DNA from 4 places in the Bradyrhizobium sp. USDA 4541 genome. Region 2 is predicted to be linked to each of the others. Evidence: predicted binding sites of a transcription regulator. Region 2 holds the regulator's gene; each other region holds the start of a gene.
The links. The regulator PhoB, encoded in region 2, activates phosphate uptake and scavenging genes when phosphate is short. The targets are predictions, from matches to a motif close to TGTCATNNANCTGTCAT.

Region 1 (4,829 bases), 4.4 Mb from region 2:
AGAATCGCCTCGTAGTCGCGGATCGGATACGGCGTGCCCGTGAAGATCTGGGTGTCGCGGTCGAGCGCACGCGCGGCGTCCGAAATCCTGGCATAGATCGCGGCGATGCCGAACCGATCGTCCGGATATGTCTCGCTGAAGCCGGTGAACAGGAAGCCGCCGTCGACATAGGTGCTGATCAGATTGCGGTCCGATGGGCTGACCGAGGCGCGCATGAAGAACGCCACGCCCTTGTCAGCGTCCGGCCTGGCGCGCGCAAGCAGCTGCTCGTAGACCATGAAGATGCCGTTGTCCCGCCGCAGCCATCGCGTGTCGCCGGAGCTGTCGGGATCAGCGAGCGACAGCCCGTCGGCCGAGAAGCGCTGGTCAGCAAACGAGCCCACGTGATACCAGGCGCCGCCGGTGATGGTCGCCGGCAGCCTGCTCTCGCCGATCTCGAACTTGTATTTGAGCTGGCCGATCCACCATGGCGGATCGTTGACCCGGAAATTCAGCCCGTGGGCGTTCAATATCTGCGGATCGTCCGTCCCCTGCGGCGGCGAAGCCGAGCCGTCGAACAGTGCCAGATAGGCGGTGATGCGATCGGACAGATTGGCCTTGAACCGGATGCCGGGCACGGCAAGTGGCGGCGACGGTCCGCCGGCCGGCAGAATGGTGCCGACAATGCCGGGCCAGCCGAGCGCCGAATTGATGAAGATGTCGTCGTACTGGCTGTCGATGAACTCGACGTCCGAGCCCTGCTGGCCGACGCGCACCGAGAGTTTGCCGCCGAGCAGCTTCTGCTCGATCCAGAATTCATAGAGCCGCATCGCCGGCAGCGACTCGACGCCGGACACCAGGAACAGGTTGCCGACATAGCTCCGCGACAGCCCGTCGCCGTGGATCTGGTACATGTTGGCGTGGAAGGTCGCGCCGGTCCAGCCCATCGCCTTCTCGAGGTCGATGGTGGTGCCGAGATCGAGACGGCCGGTATAGGCCGCGCCGTTGCTGACGCCGCCGGAGACGTTGGAAAACCCCTCACCGATATAGGTCAGGCTGAACTGGTAGCCGGCTTCCTCGAGCGCAGCCCGCGTATCCGCAATCCGGTCGGCGAAGGGCTGGTCCTCCGCATGCGCCGGCGCGCCGAGTGCGAGGCCCGCGGCCACCAACATCGCGGGGGAGAGAACTCTGTACATGGGAAATGCCGCGGTGCGATCGCGCTATTTGACGATGCCGAGCCGCCGCATCAGCAGATAGGCCAGCAGCGCCGACCCGGCCAACAGGCCTGCGGCCACCAGAAATCCGCTGTCGACGTCGGTCAGCGGCAATCCCTTGGTGTTCATGCCGAAGATGCCTGTGACGAGCGTCGGCGGCAGCAGCATCATGGTGACGACGGACAAGGCGTGGAGGTGCTTGTTGCTCTCCTCCTCGAGCTTGAAGCGCAGCTCTTCCTCGAGCAGGCGGCTGCGCTCGTGCAGTTCGACGATGTCGTGGTCGAGGCCGTCGAGCCGCTGCGCGAGCTTGCCGGCCTGCAGCCGCAGCGCCGGGCTGAGATTGTCGGTGTTCTTCTGCTCGAGCCGGTGAAACAGCACGCGCAGGCCGGCGAGCTGGCGATGCAGTCGCACACAGGTGCGGCGCATCCGGCTCAGATTCTTGCGCAGCTCCGATCCGGTATCCTCGGCGAGCACCCGCTCCTCGATCGCATCGATATCGGTGCCGATCTTGTCCGCCATGCGGTCCATGGTATCGGCGATCTCGTCGACGATCTTCTCCAGCAGCGCCGCGACGCTGCCGACGCGATGGCCACCTTCGAGCACGCGGCGCGTCGCATCAGCGGAGCACAGCGCCTGATGGCGGCCGCTGACCAGGAGGCGTTCGGTCATCGCAAAGCGGAGAAAGCCGGTCTCCCGGGTCGCGGCGTCGATATCCCGCACCAGATCGGAAAACACGCCGTAGACGCAATTGTCGACGACGTGGATCTGCTGGAAATTGTCATTCGACAGCAAGAGGTCCCGCGCGAGCTGCGGGATGTGCATGTTGGCGAGCCATGCCCGGGTGCGGACGTCGGTCAGGTTGAAGTGCAGCCACAGCCTTCCGTCATGGCTCGGCTCGATCGGCGCATCGATCGGAAGCGCCTCGGCACGGCCGTCGTGATGCAGGCGGAACGCCCAGACCAGACCGGGGACCGCCTCACGGGTCAGCAGCGACCCGACCGGAGCGGGAGGTGGATCAGCCAGCATGGCCGCCCTCCAAGGCAATCGACAACGCAACCGCGCGAAATGACATGTTCAAAGCCTCGCCCACGCGCAACGCTGAGCAAGCGCGTCCCTTCGACGGAACATAGGAGGACGCGCCTGTTACAGTGTTATGTCAGCGACCGCCCTACTCCGCCGCAAGACCGGTCGGCGCCGCCGCCTCCGCGGCCTCCTTGTTGTAGTCATGCACGACGCGGCCGAACGGCAGCGTCAGATCGGCGAGGAAGTGGTGCGCGCCGACGACACGCTTGACCGGGAAATCGGCGACCGGTGCATTGACATGCGGCACCAAATGCAGCCGGCCCGGTCCGATCCAGGAGCCCTTGACGACGATGTCGGTCAGGTTGATCGCGACCAGCTGGCAGACCTCGAGATGCCCGTCGACGCCGGGGATCATCTTCAGATTAACTTGCGTCTTCGACAGCGTGGCGCGGGTGACGTCGCCATTGCCCGCCATGCTCTCGTGCTTGTAGCCCATCGTGCCCATCGCAACGAGCTGGCCGGCATATTCCAGCGTGCCGGTCAGCGTGTCCTTGACGATCTCGAGCTTGGGATGAGCGTACTTCTTCGGAAAGCCCCAGATCTCACGGCCGGCCGCGATCGGCGGATCATCGTCGAGATACATCTGGCAGACGAAGTTGACCTCTTCGCCATGCAGGCGCGCGGGGATCACGAGGCCGGACTCGGTGTAGCTGCCGAAGCCGGAGCTGTCGGGCATCTTGATCCATTCGTAATGCACGAACGCCTGCTCGATCGGCTCCAGCGGCTCGGGCAGGCCGGCGCGGATCAACTCCGGATCGGTCTCATAGGTGATGACGAGGAATTCGCGATCGATGAAGCGATACGGACCGGCGGGATAGCTCGGGCCGGCGGCCGGCATCGACGGACGCTTGAGCAGATCTTCCCTGCGCATCGCAATAACCCCCTGTTTGAAAAATTTTCCCGGAAGCTAACGGCCGAGATTGACAGCGATGTGAGGAATTTCCGTCAGGCGCATGACCGCGGTTGCGCGTCGCGACCCGCGTCGCGTTGCCGAGGCCAATGCTAACCATGCAGGCAGGCATGCCGGATGCGCCGAGTGTGGGCGCCGCAATTGTCATCACGGCGTCATCGGCGCGCTGAATTCTCGCCGCGAATTTCTGGAGTGTCTGATATGGACGCGCGAACCCCGCATTTCGACGACATCGATCACGCGACGCCGGGCTGGCGTCCGGAAGGCTGCGATCGCGTGGCCCTGGTCCTGCAGGGCGGCGGCGCACTCGGCGCCTATCAGGCTGGCGTCTATCAGGCGCTGCATGAATCCAACATCGAGCCCGACTGGGTGTGCGGCGTCTCGATCGGCGCGATCAACTCGGCGATCATCGCCGGCAATCCGCCCGAAAAGCGGCTGGAGCGGCTGCACACATTCTGGGATCGCATCACCAGCCGCAAGATCTGGCACTACACTCCGGACGGCGACGTCTTCCGCAAGGCGCGCAATTTCACCAGCTCATGGCTGACGACCACGCTCGGACAACCCGGCTTCTTCACCCCGCACCAGGCCAATCCGTGGTTCAGCGCGGCCGGCGCGCGCACCGCCACCAGCTACTACGACACCACGCCGCTGCGCGAGTCCTTGCTCGAGCTGGTTGATTTCGACCGCATCAATTCCAAGAAGATACGCTTCGCGGTCGGCGCAGTGAACGTGCTGTCCGGCAACTTCATCTATTTCGACAATGCCCATGACGAGATCATTCCCGAGCACATCATGGCGAGCGGCGCGCTGCCGCCGGCGCTGCCGATGGTGAAGGTCGGCACCGACCATTTCTGGGACGGCGGCATCGTGTCCAACACGCCGCTGCAGCATCTGCTCGACCAGGAAGACAACATGAACTCGCTGGTGTTCCAGGTCGACCTGTTCTCGGCGCGCGGCGCGCTGCCGCGCGACATCCAGGACGTGATGGCCCGGCACAAGGACATCATGTATTCGTCGCGTACCCGCTACAACACCGACGTCTATCGCAAGACCTACAATCTGCGCACCGCCCTGCACAATGCGCTGGGGAAGATCCCCGACGATCAGCTGTCGGACGAGGAGCGCCAGCTCAAGAAGGCAAACGCCCGGCTGCCGGGCATCACGCTGTTGCAGCTGATCTATCAGCAAAAGGCCTATGAGGGCGACGCCAAGGACCACGAATTCTCCGGCACCTCTATGCGCGAGCACTGGGTGAGCGGGCACGAGGACACCAAGCGCTCGCTGAAGCGGCGCGAATGGATCAAGATGCCCGAGAACGGCATGGGCATCGTGATCCACGACGTGCATCGGGAGGCGGAGTAAATAAGGCCGTCATTGCCGGGCTTGACCCGGCAATCCATCCCGCTTCGGATGACTCATTCGATGGATGCGCGGGTCAAGCCCGCGCATGACGCGTTGAGTCTGAGGGCCCTTACGGCCGCGTCGACATGTTGCTCGGCGGACCAGCCTTGCGGATCGGTTCGGCGAGGCGCGCGAACTCGCAGAGCAGCGAGCGCGTCTTGCGCGGGTCGATCACCTCCTCGACCCAGAACTTCTCGGCCGAGCGGAACGGCGAGCGCAGCTTGTTGAGGCGATCCTCG
Region 2 (4,829 bases):
CGAGGTGATCCTGTTCGACGAGCCGTGCTCGGCGCTCGACCCGATCTCGACCGCCAAGGTCGAGGAGCTGATCCAGGAACTCTCCGAGGACTACACGATCGCGATCGTCACCCACAACATGCAGCAGGCGGCGCGCGTCTCCGACAAGACCGCCTTCATGTATCTCGGCGAGCTGATCGAGTTCGACGACACCAACAAGATCTTCACCTCACCGAGCGATCGGCGCACCCAGGACTACATCACCGGCCGGTTCGGTTGACCGGCGCATGATCCGGAAAAGTGGAAACCGGTTTTCCGATCAGGTCATGCTAAAATTCAGGACACGAAGCCATGATCCCCGGGATCATGGTTGAGGGAGACAAGCGATGGCTTCTGAACATACCGCCAAGGCATTCGACAGCGACCTGCAGGAGTTGACCCGCCTGGTCGCCGAGATGGGCGGCCTGGTCGAACGAATGATTACCGAGTCGGTCGACGCGCTGATCCGTCGCGACGTCGCGCTCGGCAAGCGCGTGGTCGCCGCCGACATCGAGATCGACAATCTGCAGCGCAACATCGAAGAGCGCGCGGTGCTGACGATCGCGCGCCGCCAGCCGATGGCGATCGACCTGCGTGAGATCGTCAGCGCGATGCGCGTCGCCACTGATCTCGAGCGGATCGGCGACCTCGCCAAGAACATGGGCAAGCGCGTCGCGGCGCTGGAGAGCGATTTCCAGCCGCTGAAGTTGATCCGCGGCCTCGAGCACATGACCGACCTCGTGCTGTCGCAGGTCAAGTCGGTGCTCGACGCCTATGCCGCGCACGACCTGCCGGCGGCGATGAACGTCTGGAAGGGCGACGAGGAGGTCGATGCGATCTGCACCTCGCTGTTCCGCGAACTGCTCACCTACATGATGGAAGATCCGCGCAACATCTCGTTCTGCATCCATCTGATGTTCTGCGCCAAGAACATCGAGCGGATCGGCGATCACGCCACCAATATCGCCGAGACCGTGTTCTACATGATCGAGGGCCAGCAGATCACCGACAAGCGCCCGAAGGGCGACATGACCACTTTTGCCACCACGGTGCCGGGCAACTGAGGCATGATCGGCAAGCACGGAACCGGCAAGAGCGAAACTGGACGATCCTCGCGACAAATCGTTTCCGCGGGGACTATGCTCAAGGAAGTAAGCGTTTCGGTTTGCGTCTGGGCAACGGATCACCACAGAGAAAGAACTTAAACCGATGAGCGCACGCATTCTGGTAGTCGAAGACGAGGAAGCGCTGACGACGCTGTTGCGCTACAATCTCGATGCGGAAGGCTACGATGTCGAGACGGTGGGGCGCGGCGACGATGCGGATACAAGGCTGAAGGAGCGCGTCCCCGACCTCGTGGTGCTGGACTGGATGCTGCCGGGCCTGTCCGGCATCGAACTGTGCCGCCGCCTGCGGGCGCGGCCCGAGACCAAGCAGCTTCCGATCATCATGCTGACCGCGCGCGGCGAGGAAAGCGAGCGCGTGCGCGGGCTTGCCACCGGCGCCGACGATTACATCGTCAAGCCGTTCTCGGTGCCGGAGCTGCTGGCGCGGGTGAAGGGCCTCTTGCGCCGCGCCAGCCCGGAGCGGCTTGCGACCGTGCTGACCTACGGCGACATCGAGCTCGACCGCGAGAAGCGCCGCGTGGCGCGCTCGGGCCGTCCGATCGATCTCGGGCCGACCGAGTATCGCCTGCTCGAATTCTTCCTCGAGCATCCCGGCCGCGTGTTCAGCCGCGAGCAATTGCTCGACAGCGTCTGGGGCCGCGACATCTACATCGATGAGCGCACCGTCGACGTGCATATCGGCCGCCTGCGCAAGCTGCTCAATCCGGGCCGCGAGCAGGATCCGATCCGCACTGTGCGCGGCGCCGGCTACGCGCTCGACGACCGCTTTGCCAAGGCCGAGCCGCAGCCGTAACGGCCATGCGGCATTCATAAACCGCAACACGGCGTCGTCCCGGCGAAAGCCGGGACCCATACGCCGCGGCCAGCGCAATCGGCACGCGGCCAGACGGCTTTCTAACAACACCCATTCGTGGTTATGGGTCCCGGCCTGCGCCGGGACGAGGCCGGTGATGTAGCGGTAGCCCGGATGGAGCCGACGGGTCGCGCGAACGAGCGCCCCGTTGGCTCCATCCGGGCTGCGTCACACAAAAAAATCCCCGCTTTCGCGGGGATTTGTCTTTGAGGTCTTCCGTCGTTTTCCCGAGTGCTCACTTGATCTGCGGTTTCGCCGACGGCCGGCGGCGATCGGCGGCGGGCTGGTAGGCGACGCGCGAGTGATGCGCGCAATAGGGCAGGCCGCCGAGCGCTTTGCCGCCGCAGAAGAAGAATTCCGGGCTCGAGGGATCGCCGACCGGCCAGTGACAGGTGGCCTCGTTGAGCTCGAGCAGCGACAGCCGCTGGCTCATCGGCACCACATTGTCGTAGGAGATCGGATCGGGCTCCATCTCGGCCTCGAAGGCGTGCGCCAGCGCGGTGTTGCCGCGCGAGACCGGGCGCGCCACCCGCATCATGTGCTGGGCGGGGCGGGCCTTGCGCTGCCGCGGCGCGGCCGTGGAGGGTGCCTTGGCGCGGCCGGAGAGGCCGAGCCGATGCACTTTGCCGATCACGGCGTTTCGCGTCACATTGCCAAGTTCCGCCGCGATCTGGCTGGCCGACAGGCCGGACTCCCAGAGTTTCTTCAGCTGCTCGACGCGATCGTCGGACCAGGTCAATACAGTCATCGCATTCTTCCCTTCGCGTAGCGCCGGCCAATCATTGGAGCGGCGCTGCGAGCCAATCTGGACAAATATCCCTGCGGCCAGAATCCCTTAGCCCTCGCCGGGCACGGTGTTGCGCCCGAACGTTTACGCGAGACACAAAGGCTACTTAGAGGGTCCAGTACCGCCGCACGAGATGTCGTACCCGACAGGCCAAACGCTACAATATGGCGTGACTCTGGCGCAAGAGTCCGCGGTCGTGCGTCCACATGTTCCCACACAGTTAAGCATCGCGATGAGGCTTTTCCACCGCACCGGAATGCTCCGGATTGCGCTCGTTTCGCATTGCAGGAAGGCCACTTCGTGGCGATTGACACTTACCGACCGCAGCATAGAATGCCCGCCACGTGCCGCCCGCAAAGGCGGCCGTTTTGTTTTCCGAAGCTGGCCGTTGCTGCGCTGGCGTCAAGGCGCGCGGCAATTGTCGGCTTAAAAACCGTCAGTGATCGTCATGACCAACGCTGCCACGTCGCATCTGCTCCCCGTCTTCGCCAGGGTCGATCTCGGTTTCGAGCGCGGTGAGGGCGCCTGGCTGATCGCAACCAACGGCGACCGCTATCTCGATTTCACCTCGGGCGTCGCGGTCAACGCGCTCGGGCACGCGCATCCGCATCTCGTCAAGGCGCTGCAGGAACAGGCGACCAAGCTCTGGCACATGTCGAACCTGTTCAAGAGCCCGGACGGCGAGGTGCTTGCCGCGCGGCTGTGCGAGCAGAGCTTTGCCGACTTCGTGTTCTTCTGCAATTCCGGCGCTGAAGCGATGGAGGGCGTGATCAAGCTGGTCCGCCACTATCACTTCTCCAAGGGCCATGGCGAGCGCTACCGCATCATCACCTTCGAGGGCGCCTTCCACGGCCGCACGCTGGGCACGCTGGCGGCGACCGGCTCGGCGAAATATCTCGAGGGCTTCGGCCCGCCGATGGACGGCTTCGACCAGGTGCCGCATGGCGACATCGACGCGGTGAAGAAGGCGATCGGTCCGCACACCGCCGGCATCCTGATCGAGCCGGTGCAGGGCGAGGGCGGCGTGCGCTCGGCGCCACAGGCGTTCTTCAAGGCACTGCGCGCGCTGTGCGACGAGCACGGCCTGCTGCTCGCCTTCGACGAGGTGCAGACCGGCATGGGCCGAACCGGCGAGCTGTTCGCCTACAAGCGCACCGGCGTCACGCCGGACGTGATGTCGCTGGCCAAGGCGCTCGGGGGCGGTTTCCCGATCGGCGCGGTGCTGGCGACCGCGCAGGCCGCGGCCGGCATGGCGCCCGGCTCGCACGGCTCGACCTTCGGCGGCAATCCGCTCGCGGTCGCCGCCGCCAATGCCGTGCTCGACGTCATGCTGAAACCCGGCTTCTTCGAGCATGTGCAGAAGATGTCGCTGCTGCTCAAGCAGAAGCTCGCCTCCGTCGTCGACCGCTATCCCGGCGTGCTGTCGGAGGTACGCGGCGAGGGGCTGTTGATCGGCGTCAAGGCCGTGGTGCCGTCGGGCGACCTGATCGCAGCGCTGCGCAGCGAGAAGCTGCTCACCGTCGGCGCAGGCGACAATGTGGTGCGGTTCCTGGCGCCGCTGATCGTGACCGAGTCCGAGATCGACCAGTCGATCACCGCGCTCGAGCGCGCCTGCGCGACATTGTCGGTGGCGCAGCCGAAGAAGGCGGCTGGACAATGAGCAAGCCGGTCCGTCACTTCCTCGATATCAACGAGCTGCCGCTCGGCGAACTGCGCAACATGCTGTCCGCCGGAGCCGCCATGAAGGCGAAGCTGAAGGCGCATGAGAAGGGCAGGAAGCCGCTCGAAGGCAAGACGCTGGCGATGATCTTCGAGCGCCCGTCGACCCGCACAAGGGTGTCGTTCGACGTGGGCATGCGCCAGCTCGGCGGTGAATCCATCATGCTGACCGGCGCCGAGATGCAGCTCGGCCGCGGCGAGACCATCGCCGACACCGCGCGCGTGCTGTCGCGCTATGTCGATGCGATCATGATCCGCATCCTCAACCATGACGCGCTGCTCGAGCTCGCGGCTCACGCCACCGTTCCCGTCATCAACGGCCTGA
Region 3 (4,829 bases), 2.5 Mb from region 2:
GAGGCGCTGACGCCATTCGCGAGCAGCTTGCTGTTGATGGCGAAGGTCAGTTCGCCCGGCATCATCGCCATCAGCGCATCGCAGATGGTGCGCGGCGCAACCGCATGCGCCTCGCGATGGCCGACCTTGAGCGAAAGCGCATGATCGTCATAGCCCGCGGGCTCGGCGACGATCACCTGGGCCTGCGGATATTTCGCCTTCACAGCGGTCGCAACACCCGCGATCAATCCGCCACCTGAAGCCGGCGCGACCACGATGTCGGGCGTCAGTCCGAGCGCGGCCATGTCCTCGGCGATCTCACGGCCGGCGGTCCCCTGGCCCGCGATCACGAAGGGATCGTCGTAGGGGCGCACCAGGGTCGCGCCGCGCTTGCCGGCAATGCCGTTGGCGATCGCTTCGCGGTCGTCGCGATCGCGGTCGTAGAGCACGACTTCGGCGCCGTAGGATTTGGTGCGCTCGCGCTTGGTGATCGGCGAGTCCGCAGGCATCACGATGGTCGCCTGCATGTTGAGGATCTTGGCCGCCGCGGCAACGCCTTGGGCGTGGTTGCCCGAGGAGAACGCGACGACGCCGCCGCTCCGCTTGTCCTGCGGGATCGAGGCGAGCTTGTTGAAGGCGCCGCGAAACTTGAACGATCCGGTCCGCTGCAGCATTTCGGGCTTGAGGAAAACCTGGCTGCCGACGCGTTCGTTGAGAACGGGGAAGGTCAGGAGCGGCGTGCGCACCGCGAACGGCGCGACCACCCTTGCGGCGGCATCGATGTCCGCGGCAGCGACGGGTGGATTGAGAACGGTGTCCGTCATTCGCGATTTGTATCGCGGCGGGGCGCAGCCCGGCAAGACGATTTAGCGTGAGTTTGTCTAGTGCGAGATCGGCTGGCTGGCCGGCAGGGCCACAAAATGGTGCTCCTCGGCACCGAATTCGAGCGCCTCCCCCTCGCCGTCCGGCGGCGCGGGGCGGACGTTCATGCAGCGATCGATGAACACCCGGGCCGACGCCTGCCAGGTGTGGAGCGCGGCAAAATCGACGCAGGCCTGCCGCGGGATGCTGAGCGCCTCCAGGCAGGCATGGCGCAGATCCTCGTCGAGCACGCCGACCGGCGCCGCGCCGATCACGTCGCGGGGACCGGTGACCGGAAAAGCGGCAACCGGCAGGCCGCTCGCCAACGCCTCGAGCAAGACCAGACCGAACGTATCGGTCCGGCTCGGGAAAACGAACACATCGGCCGCGGCGTAGATCTCAGCCAATTCTTCCCCATGGCGGGCGCCAAGGAACACGGCATCCGGATATTTCCGCTCCAGCGCCGCCCGCGCCGGGCCGTCGCCGACCACGACCTTGGTTCCCGGCAGATCGAGATCGAGGAAGGCCTCGAGATTCTTCTCCACCGCCACCCGGCCGACGCTGAGATAGACCGGCTGCGGCAGGCAGAGATCGACGTCGCGCGGATGGAACAGTGAGGTATCGACGCCGCGCGACCACAGCACCACGTTGCGGAAGCCGCGCTGACGCAACTCGGCCGCCAGCGCCGGGGTCGCCGCCATCACCGCCCGGCTCGGCCTGTGGAACCAGCGCAGCGCCCGCCACACCCAGGCTTCGGGGACGGGCGTCCGCGCCGAGACGTATTCGGGGAAGCGGGTGTGGAAGCTCGTCGTGAACGGCAGGCCGCGCTTGCGGCAGTAGCGGCGAACCGCAAGCCCGATCGGGCCCTCGGTCGCGATATGTATGCTGTCGGGCTGCGCCGCCTCGATCAGACTTGCGACCTTGGCCCGGTAGGGCAGCGCCAGCCGGAGATCGCGATAGCTCGGCATCGCGAAGGTGCGGAACTCGTCCGGCGTCAGGAAGCTCACCTCGACGCCGAGCGATTTCGCCGCCTGTGCCATCATGGTCAGCGTGCGGACAACCCCGTTGACCTGGGGATGCCACGCATCGGTCGCGACCAGGATATGCGTCATGCAGCGCGTGCCGTCACTCGCGGAACCGGCGCGATCCGGCGCACCGGGTCGGTCCAGGTGATGATCTCGAAATGGCCGTCCTCATGCTCGGCGAGCGCGGTGCAACTCTCCACCCAGTCGCCGCAATTCATGTAGCGGATGCCGTGCTCGTCATGGATCGTCGCGTAGTGGATGTGGCCGCAGATCACGCCGTCGCAGCCGTGGCGCCGCGCCTCGCCGGCGAGCGTCGCCTCGAACGCGCCGATATAGTTCACCGCCTTCTTGACCTTCAGCTTGGCCCATTGCGACAGCGACCAGTACGGCACGCCGAACATCTTGCGGAAGAAGTTGACGAAGCGATTCATCTGGATCGCGAAATCGTAGGCCTTGTCGCCGAGATGGGCGAGCCAGCGCGCGTTCTGCACCACGAGATCGAAAATGTCGCCGTGGATCACGAGGTAGCGCTTGCCGTCGGCGCCGGTGTGAACGGTGTTCTCCACCACGTCGATGCCGCCGAAATGCGTGCCGTAATATTTGCGCAGGAACTCGTCGTGGTTGCCCGGGACGTAGATCACCTTGGCGCCCTTGCGCGCCTTGCGCAGCATCTTCTGCACGAAATCGTTATGGGTCTGCGGCCAGTACCAGTTCGACTTCAGCGCCCAGCCGTCGACGATATCACCAACGAGGTAGATCGTGTCGGCATCGTGAGCGCGGAGGAAGTCCAGCAGGCGGTCGGCTTGCGAACCGCGGGCTCCGAGATGGACATCGGAGATAAACAAAGTGCGAAAGTGCCGCTCGGGACTTTCTTCACTCAAGGAGTCACTTCCCATGCCTGTGCACCTAACAGATTCCTGTGACAAGGCGATGACGATCCCCGCGACCCGAGGCCCCACAAATAGTTAACGAGAATCAGCAGTACGCCGCTTCTCTGCGGATAACAGCAGCGTGCGACAATCTGGCGACATCAGGCTGTGGGGAAGAGGCGTTGTGTTGCCTGCACAGCGCGATGGAACAACGCGCGGTGCGTAGCCCGGATGAAGCGCAGCGCAATCCGGGAGACCGTTTCAGCGGTTGGCGCTTTCCCGGATTTCGCTGCGCTTCATCCGGGCTACAGAGCTACGAAGCTTCAGTAGTACTTGTGGAAGTGATGCACCGGCCCATGGCCGTGGCCGACGGCGAAGCGATCGGCTTCGGCGATCGCCTGCGTGATCCAGGCCTTGGCGTTGCGCACGGAGGTCTCCATGCTCTCGCCCCTCGCGAGCCCTGCTGCGATTGCCGAGGACAGCGAGCAGCCGGTGCCATGCGTATTGGCGGTCGCAATCCGCGGCGCAGCCAGCGCGATGCTGTGCTCGGCATCGATCAGATAGTCGATGCTCTCGGCGCCGTGCCCATGGCCGCCCTTGAGCAGCACCGCGCGACATCCCATTGCCAGCAATCGCTTGCCTTGTCGCTCGACGTCGGCCTCGCTTGAGGCAACCGGCTCGTTCAAGAGCGCCGCCGCTTCCGGCAGGTTCGGCGTGATCAGCGAGGCCAGCGGAAACAGCAGGACCTTCAGCGCATCGACCGCCTCGGCGGCAAGCAGCCGATCACCGGAGGTTGCGACCATCACCGGATCGAGCACGACATGGCGCGGCGCCCAGCGCCTCAGCCCACCGGCGATCACAGCGATCGTGTCGGCCTGTGCCACCATGCCGATCTTGACCGCGCCGACCTCGAGGTCGGAGAACACCGCATCGATCTGGGCGGTGACGAATGACGCGGGCACCGGATGGATGCCGCTGACCCCCATGGTGTTCTGCGCGGTCAGCGCCGTGATCGCGGCGGCGCCATAGACCCCGAGCGCGGCAAAGCTCTTGAGGTCGGCCTGGATGCCCGCCCCGCCCGAGGAGTCCGAGCCGGCAATGGTGAGCGCGACCGGCGTCATCTTGCAGCGCCAGTGGTTGATACGAATGAGACCATCACGAACAAGACCATGGCCTGTCCTAGCCCAGCCGCCGATCGGCAGCAAGTTCGCCTGACTTTACCGCAAGTTGGCCTCACCTTGACCCCCTGCCTCGCCCCCTTGCCTTGGCCGCCCGTTTTGGGCCTATAGTCGCGGAAATCCCCGGAGACGACTTTGATGGTTCCTTTCTTCGTCCAGATCAAATGCAAGCTCGGCCAGTCCTACACCGTCGCCAACGCACTGGCGGAGGCCGAGATTGCGTCCGAGATCTATTCCACCGCGGGCAACTACGACCTCCTGGTCAAGTTCTACGTCGACCACGACACCGACATCGGCCATTTCATCAACGAGAAGGTTCAGGTGATCCCGGGCATCCAGGACACCCTCACGATCATCACCTTCAAGGCGTTCGGCGCGAAGTAGGACGCGCCCGCGAGAGTATGATGAGATCAGGTCGAGCTTGAACGGCGTCGAAAGTTCACCTCTCCCTTGGGAGAGGTGAACCGAAACCGCGGCGAGCCGGTTCAACCAAACCCATCCCGCTTTACAATTCCTTCTCCTTCTTGACCGGCTTCGGCGGTCCCTCGACCGGCGGCAGCGACTTGATGTACTCGGCGATCGCGTCGCGGTCGGACGACGACAGTTGCGAGGTGTTGCGGATCACGCGCACCATCGACCCACCGGCCGAGTCGCCGTCCGGCGTCTGGCCGCTCTCGAGAAAATAGGCGATATCCTTCACACTCCAGTCCGAGATCCCCCTCGGCGTGATGTTGGGCACCCAGCCTTCGCCCTCCGGATTCGGACCACCGGCGAAGCGCTGCGCGGTGACGATGCCGCCGAGGACATTGCGCGGGCTGTGGCACTCGGCGCAATGGCCGAAGCTGTTGACGAGATAGGCGCCGCGGTACCAATGCGCCGAGCGACTTGCATCCGCGATGAACGGCTTGCCGTTCATG
Region 4 (4,829 bases), 2.9 Mb from region 2:
AGGCGACACCGGGCAAATGCCCGACGCGGGCGAAGCCGAAGCGGTCGTGCAGCGCGAGCGAGGCGGCGTTGTCGCTGTCGATGTAGCCGATCATCTGGCGGAAGCCGGCGGCGGCGCAGGTGTCGATTAACTCCTGCAGCAGCCGGCCGCCAACGCGCTGGCCGGTGAAGCGGTGATGCACATAGATCGAATGCTTCACCGTGTAGCGGTAGGCCGGACGCTTGCGAAACAGCACGACATAGGCATAGCCGACCACCTCGCTGTCGCAGATCGCGACGAGGTGGGGCAGGCGGGTGTTGCGCAGATTCTTGCGGCGGTCGCGCAGATCGTCGGGCTCCGGCGTGCCGCTGTCGTCGACGCTTTCCTCGACGCCGCGGCGGATGTGGTGGCGGTAGATCGACAGCATGGCGTCGACGTCGCTGTCGCGGGACGGGCGGACGGTGATCTTGTAATCATTCTCCATTGTGTTGCGTCCGTTCGCCTATTCGGACACGACATAGGTGTAGAAGCGGACGCGGCCGGAGTCGTCGATCTCCTTGTAGATGCCCTGGACCTCGACCTCGAAGCCCGGGAACGCATTGAAGCTCGCCTCGAACATCTTCAGGTAATCGATCATCGGCTTGCTGCGTTCCGACAGCCGCTCGCCGGGCACGATGGTGGCGATGCCGGGCGGGTAGACCACGAACGGCGTCGCGGCGACGCGGCCGAAGATCTGGTCGATCGGCAGATAGTCGACATCGTTGCGGATGAGATATTGTGCGGCCTGGCGCGGCGACATCGCGATCTCGGGCAGGTGCTCGGGCAGGAATTGCCTGGCCTGCAGCGTGCTGACGCCGCCGTCGCGGAAGAAGCGGTGCATGTCGCCGCAGAGGTCGCGCAGCCGCACCCCGGCATAGCGGCCCGGACGGCGGCGGTAGAATTCCGGGATGACGTCCTCGAGCAGCGCGTTGTCGTCGTGCAGCTTCTTGAAGGCGACGAGCCCGGAGACCAGCGTGCCGGCCTTGCTGGCCTCGACGCCGGGCGTCAGCAGGAACAGCAGGGAATTGAGGTCGTTCTTTTCGGCGACGATGCGGTTCTCCCGCAAATATTGCGCCACCACCGGTGCGGGGATGCCGTGATCGGCATAGGCGCCGGTGGCGTGATCGAAGCCCGGCGTCAGCAATGTGAGCTTGTTCGGATCGGTCATGGCAAAGCCGGCCGTCAGCTCGGGGAAGCCGTGCCAGGTCTCGCCGGGATTGAGCTGCCAGTAGGACGGGTTGGTCGCGAGCTGGTCGGTCGAGATCGTCTCCCAGGCGACATTGTGCACGCCGTTCTCGCGCGCGACGTCGGGGATCATGACGCGATCCGGCACGAACGGCTCGAAGAACCAGCGCCGCTCGGGGCGCGTCTCCTTCTCCTCGAACTCGCGCTTCACGGCGCGGATTTTCTTGCGCAGCTCGATGCCGAGCCGGATCGTGTCGTCCCACAAGACTTCGCCGGAGCGGCCCTTCATCATCTGCGCGCCGACATCGAGCGAGGCGAAGATCGGATAGAATGGCGAGGTCGAGGCGTGCTGCATGAAGCTTTCGTTGAAGCGGCGGTGCTCGACCCGGCGCTTCTGGCCCTTGATGTGGCGGTCGCGGATGTGGATCTGCGAGGCCTGCGAGAAGCTCGCGAGCTGCTTGTGGGTCGATTGGGTCGCAATGATGCCGGGGGCCTCGGGGCCGAGATCGGACAGCCCCATCGCGAAGCGGCCGGCATAGATCGGGTGGAATTTCATGAAGCCGGCCCAGGCCTCGTCGAACAGGATGTAGTCGCAGAGATGGCCGATCCGCTTGAGGATCATCTCGGCCGAGTGGATGGTGCCGTCATAGGTGCACTGCTCGACCACGGCGACGCGGAACGGACGCTCCTTCTTCCAGGCGTTCTCGTCCTTGACCAGCGGGTGCTTGCGGATGTGGTCGCGCAGCGTGCCCTCGTCGAGCAGGTCCCAGCGCATCGGCCCGATCAGGCCCCAGGCGTTGCGCACCGTCGGCACGTAGACCGGGATGCCGCCGCCGATCAGCAGCGCGCCGTGATGCGCGGCCTTGTGATTGTTGCGGTCGAACAGCACGAGGTCGCCGTCGGTGACCAGCGAGCCGAGCGCGACCTTGTTGGAGGTCGAGGTGCCGTTGAGCACGAAATAGGTTTTCTCGGCGCCGAAGATCCGCGCCGCCTCCTTCTGCGCCCGCAGCGCCGGCCCCTCATGGGTGAGGAGGTCGCCGAGGTCGAGCACGGAATTGTCGAGGTCGTCGCGGAACACGGCTTCGCCAAGGTGTTCGACGAACACCCGTCCGATTGGGCTGCGGCTGTAGAACACGCCGCCATTGTGGCCCGGGCAGGTCCAGAGCTGGTTGCCTTCCTCGGCATAGTCGACCAGCGCGCCGAAGAACGGCGTCTTCAAATTCTCGGCATATTGCTTCAGCCTGGAGATCAGGTTCTTGGCGATGAAGGGCGGGGTTTCCTCGGACAGGAACACGTAGCCGTCGATGAAATCGAGCACCTCGACCGGCAGGTCCTCGAACCGCTTGCGCCGGATCAACAGGATGATCGGGAAGTCGAGGCCGCGCCGGCGCATCAGGTTGATCAGCGCCGCGGTCTTGCCCTCAAGGCCCTTCTTGCCCCAATCGACCACCATGCAGCCGATCGCGGCGTCGGTCTGCACCGCGATCTCGGCATCTTCCAGCTTGCGGGCGCGAACCACCTCGAAGCCGGAGCGCTCGATCTCGGCGATGATCTGGTTGAAGCGGATGCCCTCGAGGTCGTCGGCCTCGAACACCGGCGCAGCGAACAGGAAGTTGAAGCGTTTGAAATAGTCCATGCGTGTCCCCGAACTGGTCCGGCGCTGACGTGTCGGCACAATTCATGACAGGCAGATGACAATGGTGCGGATGGAGGATCGAATACGTTGTTGGGGACGCAATCCCTCACTGCACGGCGTCAGCCCGTGGGTATTCGAGCTGCATGGCGACGAAGTCCGCCGTATCACGGCCATAGCGTGTTTCGATCCCGGCAAGCGCCCGGTCGAGCGCCTGCACGGGCGGCGCGGTGCCGACCGCGGGCGGCAGACGATCTGCGGACCAATCCGGCGCTACGACCTGCGGATAGACGCGCAGGCCGTTGCGGGTCGTGACGACGTCGTCGGTCGCGGCGAAGGTCACGGCATGCGAGCGGTAGGTGCGCGACCAGCTGTCGGCGACCAGCGCCAGCGAGACCTCGTCGACGCCGGGGGCAAGCGCGAGGCCGAGCTGTTCCCGGTTCCAGAACGCCAGCGTGTTCCGGATGGCGGTCAGCGCGAAGGGACGCGTGAACTTGAAGGCGTTGCTGTCATGCCGCGCGTCCCAGCCGGGCAGGCCGATCTCGCGCGCGACGGCCTCAGCCCTGGTACGGCCGGCGATCGCCTCGATCAGGGTCAGCGACATCGGCATCGAGGCCGAAATCCCGGTCGTCGTCGCGACGCCGTGGTCGACCACGATGCGGCGGTCGGCGACATAGCGGATCTCAGGATGTTTGCTGCGCCAGTTCTTCAGGTAAAACCAGTGCGTGGTGGCGCGCCTGCCGTCGAGCAGGCCGGTCGAGGCGAGCACCTTGGCGCCGGCGCAGACGGCGACGATCACGGCGCCTTTCTCCGCCTGCTGCCGGACCCATTGCATGACCGCCGGATCGTCGTCGCGGCTCATCGCCGGCACGATAACGTAGTCGGCGCCGTCGCCATGTGCGGCATCGAATGCGGCGATGGTCGCATCAGGCTCGACCTTCAGCACCGGGAACAGCGCGACCGGACCGGGTCCCGTCGCCAGCGTGACGACATCGGCAACATCGGCGCGCTTGAGGATGCCGTAGGGCATCAGATAGTCGGTGGTCTCGGTCATGTCGTTGATGCCGAGCATCGCGATCAGCGGGCGCGACCGCTTCGGCGGCTTCAGCGCCGCGAGCGTTGCATCCTGCTCGGCCTTGGCGATCGGAGGCGGAACCCGGAACGCCGATGCGGCGGGCAGGGTGAAGAGCCAGATGCCGCCGATGATTGGAACCAGCGCGGCAACGGCGATGCCGCTCCACGCGAGAAGCCGCCAGGTCATGATGATCGATCTCAACGTATCCGCGTGCGTCGCCCGGCACGCAAGCTACTCGCCGGCCACGTCGACCAAAACGGCGAAATTCCCGCAAAAACGGACACGCGAACAAAGCGGCTCACAGGCATAGCCCGGACGAGCGACAGCGACATCCGGGGCCGGTCCTTCCCCGCATGTCGCTCCGCTCATGCGGGCTACGCGACGCGCTCAGTAGACGAGGTTCGTGCCCGGCGGCTTTTCCAGTGCCGCCGCCAGCGTCCGATACTCCTCGCAGTCGGTGCCACAGATCTCGGCGATCCGCTGCAGATGATACTGCGCCTGGTCGCGGTTTCCCTGTTCGATCTGCCACAGGCCGTAGTAGTTCCACGTCAGGACGTGGTTCGGATCGGCCTTGAGCGCACGTTCGTACCAGACTTGCGATTGCTTGTAGTCGCCGAGCTTGCGATAGGAGTAGCCGATCAGGTTCGCGACGTTCGGCTGATCATCGCGGCCGAGTGCGTGCAACTGATCGATCGCGGCGGTGTAGTCGTTGCGTTCGTAGATTGTCGCATAGGCTGCGCGATAGCCGTCGCGGAACGCCGGGTCTTCGAAGCCGGACTGCTTGACGGGCTTCTTGATCTTGTGCGTGGTCTTTCTGTCCTTTTGCTGGGGATAGGACGGCGCGGGAGTGCCGTAGCTCGACCCGTATGGGTCGCCACCACCACCACCGCCGCCACCACCGCCAGCCGCGACGGCGGT

Region 1: a site for PhoB is predicted at 3,329-3,345, ahead of J2R80_RS31825 (acetoacetate decarboxylase). Genes of this name have one in related genera too.
Region 3: a site for PhoB is predicted at 2,785-2,801, ahead of J2R80_RS22305 (UDP-2,3-diacylglucosamine diphosphatase). Genes of this name have one in related genera too.
Region 4: a site for PhoB is predicted at 2,884-2,900, ahead of J2R80_RS24150 (Orn/Lys/Arg decarboxylase N-terminal domain-containing protein). Genes of this name have one in related genera too.

Annotation. Positions count from the first base shown of each region.
Region 1 is NZ_JALJZF010000001.1:6,660,024-6,664,852, forward strand. It holds gene J2R80_RS31815 (carbohydrate porin) at 1-1,175, opposite strand, end outside; gene J2R80_RS31820 (transporter) at 1,200-2,219, opposite strand; gene J2R80_RS31825 (acetoacetate decarboxylase) at 2,362-3,147, opposite strand; gene J2R80_RS31830 (patatin-like phospholipase family protein) at 3,388-4,551, shown strand; gene J2R80_RS31835 (acyl-CoA carboxylase subunit beta) at 4,661-4,829, opposite strand, start outside.
Region 2 is NZ_JALJZF010000001.1:2,262,155-2,266,983, forward strand. It holds gene pstB (phosphate ABC transporter ATP-binding protein PstB) at 1-259, shown strand, start outside; gene phoU (phosphate signaling complex protein PhoU) at 366-1,082, shown strand; gene phoB (phosphate regulon transcriptional regulator PhoB) at 1,228-1,938, shown strand; gene J2R80_RS10535 (GcrA family cell cycle regulator) at 2,234-2,746, opposite strand; gene J2R80_RS10540 (aspartate aminotransferase family protein) at 3,234-4,445, shown strand; gene argF (ornithine carbamoyltransferase) at 4,442-4,829, shown strand, end outside.
Region 3 is NZ_JALJZF010000001.1:4,754,374-4,759,202, reverse strand. It holds gene J2R80_RS22315 (threonine/serine dehydratase) at 1-803, opposite strand, end outside; gene J2R80_RS22310 (glycosyltransferase family 1 protein) at 861-1,952, opposite strand; gene J2R80_RS22305 (UDP-2,3-diacylglucosamine diphosphatase) at 1,949-2,761, opposite strand; gene thiD (bifunctional hydroxymethylpyrimidine kinase/phosphomethylpyrimidine kinase) at 3,058-3,855, opposite strand; gene J2R80_RS22295 (Lrp/AsnC ligand binding domain-containing protein) at 4,051-4,296, shown strand; gene J2R80_RS22290 (cytochrome c) at 4,418-4,829, opposite strand, start outside.
Region 4 is NZ_JALJZF010000001.1:5,124,547-5,129,375, forward strand. It holds gene J2R80_RS24145 (GNAT family N-acetyltransferase) at 1-463, opposite strand, end outside; gene J2R80_RS24150 (Orn/Lys/Arg decarboxylase N-terminal domain-containing protein) at 482-2,839, opposite strand; gene J2R80_RS24155 (DJ-1/PfpI family protein) at 2,946-4,097, opposite strand; gene J2R80_RS24160 (tetratricopeptide repeat protein) at 4,299-4,829, opposite strand, start outside.